DNA from 4 places in the Stenotrophomonas sp. YJH_SMC_4 genome. Region 2 is predicted to be linked to each of the others. Evidence: predicted binding sites of a transcription regulator. Region 2 holds the regulator's gene; each other region holds the start of a gene.
What was found. Region 2 encodes FliA, which starts transcription of late flagellar genes. Its sites were predicted from a motif close to TAAAGTTTNNCNNNCNNNGGCCGATAA; they were not measured.
Positions count from the first base shown of each region.

Region 1: the regulator FliA is predicted to act here: its motif matches at 1,161-1,187, upstream of AC5P9F_RS01605 (methyl-accepting chemotaxis protein).
Region 3: the regulator FliA is predicted to act here: its motif matches at 1,084-1,110, upstream of AC5P9F_RS11110 (methyl-accepting chemotaxis protein).
Region 4: the regulator FliA is predicted to act here: its motif matches at 983-1,009, upstream of AC5P9F_RS17745 (GGDEF domain-containing protein).

Region 1 is NZ_JCAFUR010000001.1:326,269-328,465, reverse strand. Features, by position in the region: gene AC5P9F_RS01615 (DUF2628 domain-containing protein) at 1-620, shown strand, start outside; gene AC5P9F_RS01610 (hypothetical protein) at 617-1,009, shown strand; gene AC5P9F_RS01605 (methyl-accepting chemotaxis protein) at 1,219-2,197, shown strand, end outside.
Region 2 is NZ_JCAFUR010000026.1:30,834-33,030, reverse strand. Features, by position in the region: gene AC5P9F_RS19370 (protein phosphatase CheZ) at 1-350, opposite strand, end outside; gene cheY (chemotaxis response regulator CheY) at 350-742, opposite strand; gene AC5P9F_RS19360 (RNA polymerase sigma factor FliA) at 800-1,543, opposite strand; gene AC5P9F_RS19355 (MinD/ParA family ATP-binding protein) at 1,540-2,197, opposite strand, start outside.
Region 3 is NZ_JCAFUR010000006.1:11,934-14,130, reverse strand. Features, by position in the region: gene mnmA (tRNA 2-thiouridine(34) synthase MnmA) at 1-308, shown strand, start outside; gene hflD (high frequency lysogenization protein HflD) at 305-919, shown strand; gene AC5P9F_RS11110 (methyl-accepting chemotaxis protein) at 1,139-2,197, shown strand, end outside.
Region 4 is NZ_JCAFUR010000019.1:6,180-8,376, forward strand. Features, by position in the region: gene egtB (ergothioneine biosynthesis protein EgtB) at 1-902, opposite strand, end outside; gene AC5P9F_RS17745 (GGDEF domain-containing protein) at 1,053-2,197, shown strand, end outside.

The DNA.
Region 1 (2,197 bases), on a different contig from region 2:
TGCTGATGACCACCTTCGTGCTGCTGGGGCTGCCATGGTTGTCCTTGCTCTCGTTCGTGGCGTTTCGCGTACTTGCAGGAATCCTGGCGAATCCGTTGTACCTGGCGCATTGCCGAAGGATTATCCGCAAGGTTGATGCCGAGCATCGCGGGGAACATCGGCGGCACCTTGAGCTGCAGAAGGCTGGTGGTGTCAGCTACACCGCTCTGGTAATCGCCTTGGCGGTAATGGCCTCACAGAACACCCTGATCAAACTGATCGTTGGTTCGATATCAGAGCCAACGCCCACTCAGTCTGCTCTGCATGTGGCGGCGAACCCGCCGGATCAACAGGACCCGCAGATCGAGGAAGCGGAGCGGGTGGCGTATCAGGAGCAAATGCGTGCGATCGCAATGACGGCGTGGCCAGCAGGTGTTCCCATCGAGGGCAATGCCTGCATTGTCGAGCTGCGACTGGCGCCGCCAGGCCTCGTGCTGGAGGCGAATGTTCTTGAGCCGTGCACGTTGAACGAAGCGCAGCGCGAGATGATGCTGGGCGAGATCAGGCGCACGGACTTCACAATCGAGGGAAAGATGCGGTTCTTCAACCGGCATACCCTTATCGGCTTGAGCAAGCAGTGAGCATTTCGCTGTTTCTCGAGGTCGAAGCCGGTGCCGACCTGGCTGCCGTGCTGCACGTGCTGGATTCGATCCAGGCCGAGTACTCCGACGGTACTGACGATCTGCATGGGTATCTTCCAGCCTCCAACACGGGCTTCGGATTCAGCATCGTCCACCCACCGGAAGCTGTCGTTGCGGAAGGGATCGAAGCCAAGTGGCAGGTGGGCCTGCTCGGCTCGTTTCATTTCCGCGCGAGCGGGTTTGAACGTGCCTGGGAGGAAATCTGCCACTTCATCAAGCGTTACGCCGGGGCGTGCGAGTTCCGGTTTGTGCTCTCTTTCCAGTTCGAGAGCATCTATGCGGCAAGGCTCGGGAAGGATCTGGTCTTCCCGGGGCCAGCTGCCCCGTAATGCCGCGCAACGGGCTGGCAGGTCCCTGCCTGATCCCATTCTCGCTACGCGTGGCGATATACCTTATGGATATAAGGCCCCGTGGGTCGCTCGCTTTCACACCTGTCTGCACAGTTCCAGAGTTTTAGATCGATATAATAATATCGACCCATAAAGTTTCCCCTGCCTGCGCCGCCATCGATCATACGGCCATGATCAAGGGAATTGAGATGCTCGCCTTACGCAACCTTCGAGTGGGATCCCGGCTGGGTGCCGGGTTCGGTTTGCTGCTGCTGTTCATCGTGGCCATCGTTGGCCTCGTGCTGTACGGAAACCACCTGAAGTCCGCCCAGTTCGAGAAAGTGGTGGACGTCAACATGGTGAAGATGCGGCTGTTGAACGACATGCTGGATACCAACAACGCGGTGCTGATGCATCGCCGGCTGATGGTGATCAAGCGCGGTGAGGATTTCGACAAGGATTATCAGAAGGCGCAGGAGCTGTCGCAGACCTACGACGGTATCTGGGCCAAGTACATCAAGATTCCACGCGACGCCACTGGTGATGCCCTGGTGGCGAAAATCGACGCGGCACGCAAGGCCACCGACGCCTCCACCCAGCATCTGCACGAGCGCATGAAGGCCGGTGATTTCGACGGCGCGGCCAAGGAACTGCTCGCCGAGCACGGCTTGGCCACCGCATGGAATGAGGCGATCTCGACCCTGCTGCGGCATCAGGAGACACTGACCGAGCGCAGTCGCGAGGAATACCGTTCAACCGAATCCTGGACCGGCACGTTGTCGATCGTGTTCGGCGCGTTGAGCCTGCTACTGGGCTCGCTGGCCGCGTGGGCCATCACCCGCAGCCTGACCCGCCCGCTGGAAGGTGCGGTGAAGCTGGCCGACGGCATCGCCAACGGGCGGCTGGACAACAGCATCGACGCGTCCGGCAACGATGAGGTGACGCAGCTGCTCAGGTCGATGCAGCGCATGCAGGCGCAGTTGCAGTCGGTGATGGCGGCGCAGGGCGAGCTGGCCCGCCAGCACGACGCGGGCAGCCTCAGCTATCGCATGGACGAGAGTGCTTTTCCTGGCGACTACGGGCGCATGGTGCACGAGACCAATGCGCTGGTCGGCTCGCATGTGCAGGTGCAGAACCGGCTGATCGAAGTAATGAAGCATTACGCCCGCGGTGATCTGTCAGTGGACA
Region 2 (2,197 bases):
TCCTGGCCCGGCTGCAGGCCTTCAGCACGCAGCTGTTCGGTCAGGCTGCGGCATTCCTCGGCCAGGTCCAGGGTGCGGTGCGTGGCCTGTTCGGTCATTGCCACCACGTGGTCCAGGCGTGCGCAGGCGTCGTCCAGCTCACCGGCCTCGCTGGGCACGGTCGGCAGCTCACCCAGTGCCTGCCCCAGCTCGCGGGCCAGCCGCGAGAGGCCGCTCATCATCGGCTGCGTACGCAGCGCGACCAGTCCGTCGATGCGCTGCCGCCAGGCGGCCTCGTCACCGGACTCGAGTGCGTCCAGGGCTTCCTGCAGGCGCAGGGAGAGGGCGCTCTTGTCGACCGTGGTATCCATCAGGCGCTGGCCGCCAGGCGTTCGAAGATCTTGCCGAGCTTCTCTTCCAGCGTCTGCGCAGTGAACGGCTTGATGATGTAGCCGTTCACGCCGTTCTGGGCGGCTTCGATGATCTGTTCGCGCTTGGCTTCGGCGGTGACCATCAGCACTGGCAGGGTCTTCAGCTTGGCATCGGCACGGATCGCCTTCAGCAGCTCGATGCCGGTCATCACCGGCATGTTCCAGTCGGTGACCACGAAATCGAACGGCTGGCTCTGCAGCAGCGACAGCGCGGCATGCCCGTCCTCGGCTTCGGCGGTATTGGTGAAGCCCAGATCGCCCAGCAGGTTCTTGACGATCCGACGCATGGTCGAGAAGTCATCGACGATCAGGATGCGCATGTTCTTGTTCAAAGCAGAGTTCCTTTGTTGTTCATTCCGGGCGGCCGGGGGCAGCCGCCTCGGGCATGTTCATTCTTCCAGGCCGGCGTCCGCCGCCTCGAAAATCTTGAGCCGGCCACGCAGGCGCAGCACCGCCTGGCCGTGGATCTGGCAGACCCGCGACTCGCTCACGCCGAGCACCGCGCCGATCTCCTTCAGGTTCAGTTCCTGCTCGTAGTAGAGCGAGAGCACCAGCTGTTCGCGCTCGGGCAGGTGGCCGATGGCCTTGCCCAGCTCGCGGCCGAACTCACCACGCTCCAGTACCTGCTGCGGGGTCGGGCCGCCCTGGGCGACGGTGTCCAGCTCGCCCTGGTCCTCGATGCGCGACTCCAGGCTCAGCACCTGGCCACGGGCGGCGTCTTCCATCAACCGCAGGTATTCGGGCAGCGGCATCTCCATCGCTGCGGCCACTTCGGTGGCGCTGGCGGCGCGGCCGCTGCTCTGTTCCAGGCGGCGGATGGTGGCGGCGGCATCGCGTGCACGGCGGTGCACCGAGCGCGGCACCCAGTCGCCACGGCGGATCTCGTCGATCATCGAACCGCGGATGCGGATCGAGGCATAGGTCTCGAACGAGGCGCCCTGGTCGGCGTCGTAGCTGCGCGACGCTTCGATCAGGCCCATCATGCCGGCCTGGATCAGGTCGTCCACTTCAACGCTGGCCGGCAACCGCGCGGCCAGGTGGTGGGCGATGCGCCGCACCAGGTCCGAATGCTGGGCGATGACCTCGTTGGCCGCCGAGCGCTGGACTTCCCTGTACTGGGCTGCGCCTTTCATGCGGCCACCCCGCGCTGCTTGAGGATGCGCTCGAGGAAGAACTCGACGCCGCCACGCGGTTCGGTCGGCGCCTGCCAGCGTGCGGTGCGACGCGCGATCTCGGTGATCGCCAGCGCGGCCGGGCTGGACGGGTAGGCCTTCACCACCGGCTGCTGGCGCTGCACCGACAGGCGCAGCCAGTCGTCCTGCGGCACGCAGCCCAGGTAGTTCAGCGAGACATCGGCGAGGAACTTCTCGCACACGCGGGTCAGCTTTTCGTACAGCACGCGGCCCTCGTTGGGGTCGCGCACCATGTTGGCCACTACCTGGATGCGGTCCACGCCGCGTTCGCGCGACAGCACCTTGATCAGCGCGTAGGCGTCGGTGATCGAGGCCGGCTCGTCACAGACCACCACCACGGTGTCCTGCGCGGCCTGGCAGAAGGTCAGCACGCCGTCGGTGATGCCTGCGGCGGTGTCCACCACCATGATGTCCAGTTCGCGTTCCAGCTCGGAGAACACGTTGACCAGGCCGACGTGCTCGGCCGGGGCCAGCTCGGCCATGTGCCGGCGGCCGGACGCGGCCGGCACCACCAGCACGCCGTTCGGGCCTTCGACGATGACGTCGTCCAGCGAGCAGCGGCCGGCGACCAGGTCGGCCAGCGTGAAGGTCGGG
Region 3 (2,197 bases), on a different contig from region 2:
TGCTGTCCGAGCGCCTGCGTTCGGAAACCGCGCACTGGATCGCCGGTTCGCCGCCGGCACGGCGCTTCGAATGCACCGGCCAGACCCGCTACCGCCAGCCCGATGAGCCGTGTACGGTCCAGGTGCTGGACGATGGCAGCGTGCTGGTCACCTTCGCGCGCCCACAGCGCGCCGTTACCCCCGGTCAATCACTGGTGCTGTATGACGGTGACGTGTGCCTGGGTGGCGCGGTGATCGCCGCCACCGATGCGCCGCTGGAACAGCGCCTGCGCACCACCCCTTCCCCTTTTGAGGTAATCGCTGCATGAGTTTCACTGTCGACGACCGCGTCCTGGCCCTGGCCGGCATTGCCCAGGCCCTGCAGCAGGTACGCCGCATCGCCGATACCGGCCATTCCGACGCCGCCGCCGTGCGCACCGCCGTGGACAGCGTGTTCCGTGTCGATGCGTCCTCGCCGCAGGAGGTGTTCGGTGACCGCCATGCACTGAAGTCCGGCCTGCGCCTGCTGCACAACTACTTCCGCAGCCAGGGCCAGGACCCGATCCTGCCCAAGCTGGCCCTGTCGGTGCTGCAGCTGGAGCGCCGCTTCGTTCAGGATGGCGCCACCGTGAACAAGGTCGCCTCGGGCATCGAGCGCGCCCAGCGCCAGGCCACCGAACTGGGCGACAGCGGCCACCCGGACGTGCTGGCCAACCTGGGAGGCCTTTACGCCGACACCATCAGCCACCTCAAGCCGCGGGTCATGGTGCAGGGCAACCCGCACTACCTGGGCCAGGCTGGCGTGGTGGCCGAGATCCGCGCCCTGCTGCTGGCCGCGGTGCGCGCGGCGGTGCTGTGGCGGCAGCTGGGTGGCAGCTACTGGGACTTCCTGTTCAGCCGCAAGGCGATGATCGAGGCCGTGGACCGGCAGCTGGCCTGAGGGTGTGGGGTCAGAGCCCTTTTCCATGGAAAAGGGATCCGACCCCGTTGCTGTCTGCCCCAGCGGTCGGATCCCTTTCCGGCAAGGAATGGGCTCTGACCCCGAAGCCGCCAAGGCGCCGGAAAACCGGCGCATTCAGAATGCACTTCGAGGCATATCGACGTTAAAGAGAAAGGGGGTACGGCCGATACATCCTCCGTGCACCTCCCGAGAACGTCCATGTACTCACGCATTTTCATCCGTCTGGCCGCCCCCCTGGCTCTGACCCTGCTGCTCCCCTTCGCCATCGGTTTCGAATGGCCGGCCGCCCTGCGCTGGGCGATCCTGACCACGATGACGCTGAGCTGGCTCGGCTTTGCGTGGTGGACCACCCGCGCCCAGGCACACCGTTCCCCGGAACACGCCCGTGTCCTGCGTGAGCAGGACCAGCTGCTGACCGAACTGCGCAATTTCGTCGGCAACGAGATCGAGGGTTCGCGCGGCGAAGTGGAACGCGCCCGTGACCTGATCCGCCAGGCCGTCTCCAGCCTCGGTGGCAGCTTCGATGCGATGAACCGCAAGTCGCGCCAGCAGAGCCAGGCCCTGTCGCGCATCGTCGACCGCGCCGGTGACGAAGGCAACGCCGGCCTCGACGTTGCCCGTTTCGCCCAGCACGCCAGCCACCGCATGGAACAGCTGGTCGAAGCGCTGGAACAGGTGAGCGGCCAGAGCAGCACCACCGTGCAGCACATCGACCAGATGGCGCAGCACCTGGATGGCATCTTCGCGCTGCTGGAAGACGTCAAGTCGATCGCCGACCAGACCAACCTGCTGGCCCTGAACGCTGCCATTGAAGCGGCACGTGCCGGTGAAGCCGGTCGCGGCTTCGCGGTGGTCGCCGACGAAGTGCGCAACCTGTCCGAGCGCTCGACCACCTTCAACGAGCAGATCCGCAAGCTGGCACACAGCTCCAAGGACGCCATCGCCAAGGTGCGCGAGACGGTCTCGCACATGGCCTCGCGTGACATGGACCGCTCCCGCGAAGCGCGCCAGGAAGCGGCGGCGATGCTCGACAACGTCGCGCAGATCAACGCCTCGCTGGGTGACGGCATGCGCGAAGTGTCCGAGTGCGCCCGTTCGATCGATGGCAGCGTAGCCGAAGCCGTGCGCGCCCTGCAGTTCGAAGACATCGCCACCCAGGCGCTGGGCGGCGTGCACACCCACCTGGACCGCCTGACCGCGATCAACCGCGAAGCGGTGGCCCTGCAGGAACTGCTGCACCGCAATGGCGGCGTGTTC
Region 4 (2,197 bases), on a different contig from region 2:
GCGCAGGCATCGGCCTCGTAGTAGCTGAGGTGGCAGACCGGCGCATGCGGATCCAGTTCGCGCCAACCGCCCAGGGTGTACTCGCGCTGCAGGGCGTCATCCCAGTACAGCGGGTGCTGCCAGCCCTCGGCTTCGCGCAGCGCCCAGCCTTCGCTGAGCCACCAGCGCGGTTCGCGGTAGCCACCGGCGTCGATGAAGGCGCGGTACTCGGCATTGCTGACGGGGCGCTCGGCCAGTGCGTGCGCGGGGAGCAGCACGCGATGCGCCGGCGATTCGTTGTCGTAGGCGAAGGCGGTGTGCTGCGGCCAGGCTGCGGCGCCGATGGTGACGATGCGCTCGGGCGACTCGATCCAGCCCTGCGCACTGGCAGCGCTGGTTGCAGGCTGCAGGTCCTCGCGGTAGGCCGGCTGCAACGGATTGCACCAGAACGCGTGCTTGATGTCGGTGAGCAGCAGTTCCTGGTGCTGCTGTTCGTGCTGCAGGCCCAACTGCAGGTGCTGCAGTGCCTGCTCATCAAGGTCGCCTGCCGCCAGCCGCGATTGCACCTGTGCATCGACCTGCTGGCGGTAGTCGCGCACCTGCTGCAGCGATGGCCGCGACAGCAGCCCACGCTGCGGCCGGGCATGCGCCGGGCCGAGGCTCTTGTAGTAGCTGTTGAACAGGTAGTCCCAGGCAGGGTCATGCGCCGGTGCAGGTGGGAAGCCGGCCAGCACGAAGCGTTCGAAGAACCAGGTGGTGTGGGCCAGGTGCCATTTGCTCGGGCTGGCATCGGCCATGCTCTGCAGCATGGCATCTTCGGCGCTGAGGGGGGCTGCCAGGTGCATGCTGCGGTTCCGCACACATGCGTACTGGCGGGCGAGATCGCGCTGCGGGGCAGCGACGGCGGTGGCTACGCTGTCCATCCGGGCAGCATCTGCGCAAGAGGGTGAGTGCGATGTCATCGTTCGACGTCAACGCGTTCACATGCGTGACCATCCCGCATTCAAGAAGCCGGTGCGAACGCCGCTAACGGCAATGCTGCGGCCGCGTCGTCACCGCGCTGGAATTCCTGCTTGCCCCTGCATCCGCTCCGCCAGCCTGCGCATTACCTGTTCGTGCTGCCCGCCGTGCTGGTTGCCGTGGTGCTGTGGGCAGCACTGGGCAACGAAGACGTTGCCAGCCCGGCCCAACGCATCCTGCCCTGGCTGCTGGCCTGCCTCGGCGCCGGCCTTGCCCTGCTCTACCACCAGGTGCGTACGCTCTGCCTGCTGCTGGTGGTGGCGGTCGTGTTCGCGCTGCTGCACCAGGACGTGGGCGGCTACCTGCACAGCGGCCATGTCACGGCGCTGACACCGCTGCGCTTCCATGCCATTTCGGCCTGGTTGCCCTTGCTGTTCGCGGGCCTGGCATTGTGGCCCGAGCGCGGCCGCCGCCGCCGCGACCTGCTGCTGCGGGGTGTTGCCAGTGGCGCCGCGCTGATGATCTTCCTGCTGCTGGCCACGCAGCAACCCCGGGGCATGCACGATCTGCTGTCCAACCGCCACTGGAGCTGGATTCCGGCCGACTGGAACGCGCTGGCACAGCTGCCAGCGCTGCTGTTCCTGCTGGCAACCGCCGCGCTGGGCTGGCAGGCCTGGCGGCATCCGCGCCCGTTGCACACGGCGATGCTGCTGGCCCTGCTGTGCCTGTGGTGGATGCTGCCACGGGTGTTCCTGCAGCCGGTGCTGCTGCCGGCACTGGCCAGTGCGGCCCTGCTGCTGATGCTGGGCGCGATGCTGCAGGAGTCCTTCCATATGGCCTTCCGCGATGAGCTGACCGGCCTGCCGGGGCGCCGCGCCTTCAATGAGACCCTGCAGCGGGCGCGCGGCACCTACAGCATCGCGATGGTGGACGTGGACCACTTCAAGTCGTTCAACGACACCCACGGCCACGACACCGGCGACGATGTGCTGCGCCTGGTGGCCTCGCGCCTGGGCCGGGTGGGCGATGGTGGCCGGGCGTTCCGCTATGGCGGCGAGGAGTTCGCGGTGGTGTTCCTGGATCGTCCCGCAGCGGCCTGCGTGGATGCAGTCGAGGCGCTGCGGCAGACCATCGAGGACACCCGCATGCAGCTGCGCGACCGGAGCACACGCAGCCGCGACGATGAAACGGGGCGCCGGCAGCGCGGACGCGGCGGAAGCGGGCAGACAGTGCAGGTGACGGTGAGCATCGGGCTGGC